2 regions of the Mesorhizobium sp. PL10 genome follow, and region 2 is predicted to be linked to the other one. Evidence: predicted binding sites of a transcription regulator. Region 2 holds the regulator's gene; the other holds the start of a gene.

Region 1 (4,209 bases), on a different contig from region 2:
AGCGTCGGTTGCGCCGGCACGTCCATATCCCAGAGGTCGTGGTGCACGGTCTGCCGCACCCAGCGCAATTGTCCGGTGGCGAGATCGAGCGCGGTGATCGAGGAGGAGAACTTCTCCACATTGGCGCTGCGGCCGGCGCCGAGCTGGTCCGGCGTCTGGTTGCCGAGCGGCACATAGAGCAAGCCGAGCTTCTCGTCGGCGCTCGCCGTCGACCACATGTTGGGCGAGTTGTGGGTGTAGGTCTGGCCTGCCGGCAGCGGTGTCGTCTGGTCCGGATTGCCGGAATCCCAGTTCCACACCAGAGCGCCGGTGTCGACATCGAAGGCGCGGATGACGCCGGACGGTTCCTCCGTTGAATAATTGTCGTTGACCGCGCCGCCGACGATGATCTTGCCACCAACGATCAGCGGCGCCGAGGTCGAATAATAATAGCCCGACTTCGGGTACGGCATGTTGATCAACAAATTGAGCGTGCCGGCTTCGGCGAAGGAGGCGCAGACCTGGCCGTTGGCGGCGTCGAGCGCGATCAGCCGCGCGTCGGATGTCGGCAGGTAGACTCGCGTCGCGCAGGGCTGGCCAGCCGCGATCCTGGCATCGGCATAATAGGACACGCCGCGGCAGGTCTGATGCTGGCGGTCCTTGTCCAGCTTGATCTTGGGGTCGAAACGCCATTTCTCCTTGCCGGTCGCGGCGTCGATGGCGATGGCGAAATTGTGCGGCGTGCAGATGTAGAGCGCATCGCCCACCTTCAGCGGCGTCACCTGATAGGTGGTCTCGCCGATGTCGTCCGGACCCTTGACGTCACCGGTCTGGTATGTCCAGGCCGGCTGCAGCTTGGCGACATTGTCCGGCGTGATCTGGTCGAGCGGCGAATAGCGCTGGCCGAATTGCGTGCGGCCGTAGAAGTGCCACTCACCGGGAGGCACATTGCCGCCGAGATCGGCCGTCGGCGTCACCTTGTCGGCGCTGAGGTCGCCGGCGATGTCCTTGGGGTCGGCGGTCATCGAATAGCCGGCGACCGCGAGTGATGCGAGCACGGCCAGAATGAGCGGCGCCCGCGCGTCGGGACCAGTGAGGCCCCGCCTTGCCCACGGCGTCAGCAGCCACAGCGCCAGAAGCACGATCACACCACCGCGCGGGCCCAGTTCCCACCAGTCGAAGCCGATTTCCCACACCGCCCAGGCCAGCGTGCCGATAACTATCGCCGCATAGAGCCACAGCGCGGTCGACTTGCGCCGGAAGAACAGCCAGGCGGCGATCAGGAAGGCCAGACCGGTGATGACATAATACCAGCTGCCGCCCAGCATCGCGAGCTTGATGCCACCGCCACCAAGTGCCAGGCCGATGAGAAACAGGATGAGGGAGGTGATGACAACAGCCAAGACGATACTCCTTCGACTGATGCGCGTCCCGCGCCGCGGCAAGGGCATCCCGTTCCCGCCCCGAGCGCAACTTTCTCCCGCAAGCCACGTGTGTCAAGCAAAGCCTGCCAGCATAGGCTGAGAGCCCAGCATGCTCTCACCTTTCGCGCCGGCTCCTCCCAACCAACGTGTTTTGGCCCGGGTGGGTGGATTCAGGCCAACAATTCAACACGGAGCCCGGGAATCTGACTTCCAAACCAGAACAAAACGTAGACACTTCTGGTCTTTCGCTGCCGAATCACTACATTCGGGGGCGATGTCCGGCTTTTCGGAAGACATGCCCTTTTTTGACGAACCCAATGCGCGGCCTTTGGCCCCGTCGGGCATAGCCGCGCGCGCCATGGCTGCCCGCAGCGGCAACAACAGCGCGCCCGACTATCTCAAGGGATTGAACCCGGAACAGCGGCTGGCCGTCGAAACCACGGAAGGCCCGGTCCTGGTGCTGGCCGGCGCCGGCACTGGCAAGACGCGCGTGCTCACCACCCGCATCGCCCACATCCTCGCTACCGGCAAGGCCTTCCCCTCGCAGATTTTGGCAGTAACCTTCACCAACAAGGCCGCACGCGAGATGAAGCAGCGCATCGGCCTTTTGGTCGGTGAAGCCGTCGAAGGCATGCCCTGGCTCGGCACCTTCCACTCCATCGGTGTCAAGCTGTTGCGCCGCCACGCCGAGCTGGCCGGCCTGAAATCGGACTTCACCATTCTCGACACCGACGACGTCGTGCGGCTGATCAAGCAGTTGATCCAGGCCGAAGGCCTCGACGACAAGCGCTGGCCGGCCAAGCAGTTCGCCCAGATGATCGACGGCTGGAAGAACAAGGGCCTCGGCCCCGCTGACATTCCCGAAGGCGACGCCCGCAGCTTTGCCAACGGCAAGGGCCGCGAGCTCTACAAGGCCTATCAGGAACGGCTGCAGACGCTGAACGCCTGCGACTTCGGCGATCTTCTGTGCCACCCGATCCGCATCTTCCGCGCCAATCCGGATGTGCTCAAGGACTACCACAAGCGCTTCAAATACATTCTCGTCGACGAATACCAGGACACCAACACCGCGCAGTATATGTGGCTGCGGCTGCTAGCGCAGCGGCCGGAAGGCAAGCCAATCTCCCCCCATGTGGGGGAGATGTCCGGCAGGACAGAGGGGGGCGCGAAGGATCGCAACGCCTCCAATACCCATAGCCGACATGCCGGCGGGACAGCGCCCCCCTCTGTCGGCTCCGCCGACATCTCCCCCACAAGGGGGGAGATTGGAGCTAGCACTGTAAACATTTGCTGCGTCGGGGACGACGACCAGTCCATCTATGGCTGGCGGGGCGCCGAGGTCGACAACATACTGCGCTTCGACAAGGACTTTCCCGGCGCCACCATCATCCGGCTGGAGCGCAACTATCGCTCCACCGCGCATATCCTTGGCGCCGCTTCCCATCTCATTGCCAACAATGAAGGCCGTTTCGGCAAGACGCTGTTCACCGACCGCAACGAGCCGGAGGACGGCAAGGTCAACGTCCACGCCTCCTGGGATTCCGGGGAAGAGGCCCGCGCCATCGGCGAGACCATCGAGGCCTACCAGCGCCAGAAACATAAACTCAACGACATGGCGATTCTTGTCCGCGCGTCCTTCCAGATGCGCGCCTTCGAGGATCGCTTCATGGAGATCGGCCTGAACCACCGCGTCATCGGCGGCCCGCGTTTCTACGAGCGCCTCGAAATCCGCGACGCAATGGCTTTCTTCCGTGTCGTCGCGCAAGGCGCCGACGACCTCGCCTTCGAGCGCATCGTCAACGTGCCGAAGCGCGGGCTGGGCGAAGCCACCATTCGCCAGATCCACGACACGGCGCGCGCACTGCGCATTCCGATGCTGGAGGCTGCCGGCAATCTCGCCGAAAGCGACGAGTTGAAGCCGAAGCCGCGCGCCGCGTTGCGCGAAGTGGCCGCCAATTTCGAGCGCTGGCAGAAGGCGCTGGAGACCACGCCACACACCGAACTCGCCGAGACCATCCTGGAGGAGAGCGGCTACACCGACATGTGGAAGAACGACCGCTCGGCCGAGGCGCCGGGCCGGCTGGAGAACCTTAAGGAACTGATCCGTTCGATGGAGGACTACGAGTCGCTGCGCTCCTTCCTCGAACATGTGGCGCTGGTCATGGATGCCGAGCAGAATGCCGGGCAAGACGCCGTCTCGATCATGACGCTGCATTCGGCCAAGGGCCTCGAATTCGAGACCGTTTTTCTTCCCGGCTGGGAGGACGGCCTATTCCCGCACCAGCGCGCGCTCGACGAAGGCGGCCGCTCAGGACTGGAGGAGGAGCGCCGCCTTGCCTATGTCGGACTGACTCGCGCCAAGAGGAACCTTCATATCTGGTTCGTCTCCAACCGCCTCATCCACGGGCTCTGGCAATCGACCATCCCGTCGCGCTTCCTCGAGGAACTGCCGGAATCCCATATCGAAATCGCCGAAAGCGGCAACTCCTATGGCGGCTACGGCAATCCCTATGGCGGCGGCTCGTTCGCCTCCGGCCGTGGCGGCCGGCAGAATCCATACGGCGCCTCGCGCTTCGACAATGTCGGCGCCGACACGGAAAAATCCGGCGCCTTCTCCAACACCTATTCGACACCCGGCTGGCAGCGCGCGCAGGCCAACCGCACCGAGGCCACAGACCGCAACTGGGGCACCCGCTCCGGCCACCAGGTCGAACGCATCGGCTATGGCGAAACCGACAGCGGCTACGGCGCCGGCCGCACCTCGGTCAAAGGCCGCACCATCGATGGCGAACTGGTCGCCAAATCC
Region 2 (4,209 bases):
GCGACCGCATTCGAACTCGGCATGGATGCGCTGATCGAGGTGCATGACGAGGCCGAGACGCAGCGCGCGGTAAAACTGTCGTCGCAGCTGATTGGCATCAACAACCGCAATCTGAGAACATTCGAGACCAGCCTTGAAACCTCGGAGCGGCTGGCGTCGATGGTGCCGGGCGGCCGATTGCTGGTCAGCGAAAGCGGCATTTTCACCCACGACGATTGCCTCAGGATGCAAAAGACCGGCATCGAAACCTTCCTTGTCGGCGAAGGCCTGATGCGGCAAGAGGATGTCGCCGCGGCAACGCGCCTGCTTTTGACAGGCAAGGCGACAGCCGAGGTAGCCTGACGATGACAGCCGCCCTCACCCATCTCGGCGCCAAGGGCGAGGCCAACATGGTCGATGTCGGCGGCAAGGACGAGACGACGCGCACGGCAATCGCCGAGGGCTTTGTCTCGATGCGGCCTGAAACCCTGAAGATGATCCTCGATGGCGACGCCAAGAAGGGCGATGTGCTGGGCACAGCGCGCATCGCCGGCATCATGGCGGCCAAGAAGACGCATGAGCTGATTCCGCTCTGCCATCCGCTGCTGTTGACCAAGGTGTCGATCGACATCGAGCCGGATCCCGCTTTGCCCGGCCTAAGGGTCACCGCGCTCGCCCGCGTCACCGGCAAGACGGGCGTCGAGATGGAGGCGCTGACCGCTGCATCGGTGGCCTGCCTGACGATCTACGACATGGCCAAGGCGGCCGACCGCGCCATGGTCATCTCCGGCATCAGGCTGGTGGAAAAGACCGGCGGCAAGTCCGGCGACTACAAGGCGGGTTCGTAAATGGCGCTGGTTCCGGTCGCCGAGGCGCTTCAACGCCTCCTCGACGGCGCTGCGGCGCTGCGGGGTGAAAGCGTCGCGCTGGCGGATGCGGCCGGCCGGGTGCTGGCGGAGTCAGTCGTAGCGCTGCGCACCCAGCCGCCTTTCAACGCGTCCGCCATGGACGGCTATGCGGCCCGGGCGCAGGATGTGGCATCCGCCCCGGCGCGGCTTTCTGTAATCGGAATGGCGCCTGCCGGGCGCGGCTTTGACGGCACTGTCGGCAAGGGTGAGGCCGTGCGCATCTTCACGGGCGCGCCGCTGCCTGAAGGCGCAGACACCATCGTCATCCAGGAAAATGTCAGGGATCTCGGCGGTGGCCAGGTCGAGGTCACCGAGCCGACGGCAAAGGAACGCAACATCCGCCGCCGCGGGTTGGATTTTGCGCAAGGTGACGTCCTGCTGGAGAAAGGCCGCGTGCTCGATCCGGCCGCACTTTCGCTGGCGGCATCGGCCAACCATCCGATGGTGAATGTGGTGCAACGGCCGCTAGTCGCCATCATCGCCACCGGCGACGAGTTGCTGCCGCCGGGCAGCGCGCTTGGCCCCGACCAGATCATCTCGTCCAACGCCTATGGCGTCGCGGCCGCCGCGCAATCGGTCGGCGCGCGCGCTCTCGATCTCGGTATCGCGGCCGACCGTAGGGAGGCGATTGCAGCACTGGTGCAGAAGGCAGTCGCGGCAAAGGCCGACGTCATCGTCACGCTCGGCGGAGCTTCGGTCGGCGACCACGACCTTGTGCACGACGTGCTTACCGGCGAAGGCATGAAGCTCGATTTCTGGAAGCTTGCCATGCGCCCGGGCAAGCCGCTGATGTTCGGGCGTCTCGGCGACATCAGATGCATCGGCCTGCCCGGCAACCCGGTGGCGAGCCTGGTCTGCTCGCAACTGTTCCTGAAACCGCTTTTGGCGCAGCTGGGTGGCCGCGCCCATCGGCAGGATATGCGGCAGGCGCAGCTCGGCGCCGCGATGCCGGCCAACGATCTCAGGCAGGACTACGTGCGCGCCGTGATCACGGAAGAAGCCGGCGCACTTGTCGCAACGCCGTTCGGCATCCAGGATTCGTCGATGCTGCGAATGCTGGCCGACGCCAACGGCTTGATCGTGCGCGAGCCCTTCGCTCCAGCCGCCGCCGCGGGCGCCGCCTGCAGCGTGCTGATGTTACGCTGAACAAAACGTCAACACATTCATTAAACTTTAAAAGGTTGCGGAACACAACTGGAACAGATAGTGTTTGTTCTGGGTTTGTTTTTTCTGATTCTGGTTTCAGAACCCGTGGGGGGCCGCGATGCTGACGCGCAAACAACATGAACTCCTGATGTTCATTCATGAACGCCTGAAGGAGAGCGGAATCCCGCCGTCTTTCGACGAGATGAAGGAGGCGCTCGATCTCGCTTCCAAGTCCGGCATTCACCGCCTGATCACGGCGCTGGAGGAGCGCGGTTTCATTCGCCGGCTGCCGAACCGGGCGCGCGCGCTGGAAGTGCTGCGGCTGCCAGACTCGATTGCACCCGGCCTCAATGCGGCGAAAAAGTTCTCACCAAGCGTTATCCAGGGCAGCCTCGGTCAGAACCAGGGGGGTCTCGGCCGCCAGATCAAGCCGGCCTCGCCCTCGCGTTCGATGTCTGCCGGCAATGACGACGCGGTTTCGGCGGTGTCGATCCCGGTTATGGGCCGGATCGCCGCCGGTGTGCCGATCGACGCCATCCAGCACCAGACGCATTCGATCTCGGTGCCGCCCGACATGATCATGGGCGGCGAACACTACGCGCTCGAGGTCAAGGGCGACTCGATGATCGAGGCCGGCATTTTCGACGGCGACACCGTCATCATCCGCAATGCCGACACCGCCAGCCCCGGCGAGATCATCGTGGCGCTGGTCGACGACGAGGAAGCGACACTGAAACGCTTTCGCCGCAAGGGCGCCTCGATCGCGCTGGAAGCCGCCAATCCGGCCTATGAGACCCGCATCTTCGGACCGGATCGGGTCAAGGTGCAGGGCAAACTGGTCGGGCTGATCAGGCGTTACTGAGCCGGTTTAGGTTTGTACTTTTCGCGCTGCTTGTAAGGCGGCAGGCCGCGTGCTTCGCGTGAGAAGTGGCGTTGCTCGTGCCAGGGACGGTAGGGTTTGTCGACGGCGAAGCGAATGGTTGGGGCTGTCGCGGCCGATTGCGGATCGAAGAAGACGGCGGCACTACCATCGCGGGCAAGCTGCTTCTTGGTCACGACCAGAACCAACGGGTCGCGGCACGGATTGTAGGCGGTGGCGTCGTCGATGACGATCAGGCTCGCGAAAGCGCAGGCTGGCCGGGCTGTTTTGCGGTCTTTTGCAAGCGCGACAATGGCTCCGGACGGGTGCCGGGCAATGCAGAGATCGCCTGTGCAGTAGAAGGGTGAGCCGGGCGGCAGGTCGAGCGGATCGAGATCGAACCGCCTGTCTCCCGTCTCAAATGTCTCGGGCTGAATGATGGTCTCGGCCATCAGCGCCCGTTTCCAGTTGTCGGTGGTGAATTCGTTTGCGCGGTCCCGGTTGAGAGCGAGCTCGCCGCCACCGATCGGCACAGCCACCAGATGCGCATCCTCGGAAATGAGCACATCGGGCGTGTGCACCTGCGGCACCGTCAACAGACCAGCCAGCGCGAAAGGTACGGCCGCCAGCCTCAGCCAGGTTGTGGCCATGGTTGCGATGACCAGTGCGACCGTTGCCAGCAACACGGACTGGATGGAGATCAGGCCGACGGCATCGAGCGGCGAACGCTCGGAGATCCAGGCAGAGATCGCGATCATTGCCGTCAGGCCCTTGCCCATCACATAGAGGAATGGCCCGTCCGCGCCGAACGGCATGGCCAGCGCACTGAGCACTCCGAATGGCATGACAACCAGCGATACGATCGGCATCACAATGAGATTGGCGAGCAGACTGAGCGGCGACACGCGCTGGAAATGCCAGATCGCGAACAGCAACGTGGCGCTGCCGGCAATGATCGAGGTCATGGCGAGGCCGCCCATGCCAGCCAAGAATCTTTGCGACAGAAAACCGACAAGGGAGCGCTTTGCCGGCGGCGTTCTCACTTTGTCGGCGCGGTAGTCGGCCCAGCCGGCATAGGCGCCGACAAGGGCGGCGGTGGCGGCAAACGACATCTGAAAGCTCGGGCCGACAACCTCATGCGGCGACACCAGGATGACGGCGATGGCCGAGATTGCCAGGTTGCGCATGGTGAGCGCGGCACGATCGAACAGCACTGCGATGAGCATCACCGCCAGCATGATGAAGCTGCGCTCTGCGGCGACCACGATGCCTGAAATGACGAGATAGGCGGCGATCGAGACGAGTGCCACGGCGGCC

The links. Region 2 encodes LexA, which represses DNA repair genes until DNA is damaged. Its sites were predicted from a motif close to TGTTCNNNNTGTGTTCNG; they were not measured.
Region 1: the regulator LexA is predicted to act here: its motif matches at 1,620-1,637, upstream of ACWGTO_RS11295 (ATP-dependent helicase).

The regions. Positions count from the first base shown of each region.
Region 1 is NZ_JBSKBR010000005.1:302,964-307,172, reverse strand. Features, by position in the region: gene ACWGTO_RS11300 (glucose/quinate/shikimate family membrane-bound PQQ-dependent dehydrogenase) at 1-1,382, opposite strand, end outside; gene ACWGTO_RS11295 (ATP-dependent helicase) at 1,678-4,209, shown strand, end outside.
Region 2 is NZ_JBSKBR010000006.1:86,384-90,592, reverse strand. Features, by position in the region: gene trpC (indole-3-glycerol phosphate synthase TrpC) at 1-342, shown strand, start outside; gene moaC (cyclic pyranopterin monophosphate synthase MoaC) at 345-827, shown strand; gene ACWGTO_RS11785 (molybdopterin molybdotransferase MoeA) at 828-2,033, shown strand; gene lexA (transcriptional repressor LexA) at 2,152-2,895, shown strand; gene ACWGTO_RS11775 (ComEC/Rec2 family competence protein) at 2,889-4,209, opposite strand, start outside.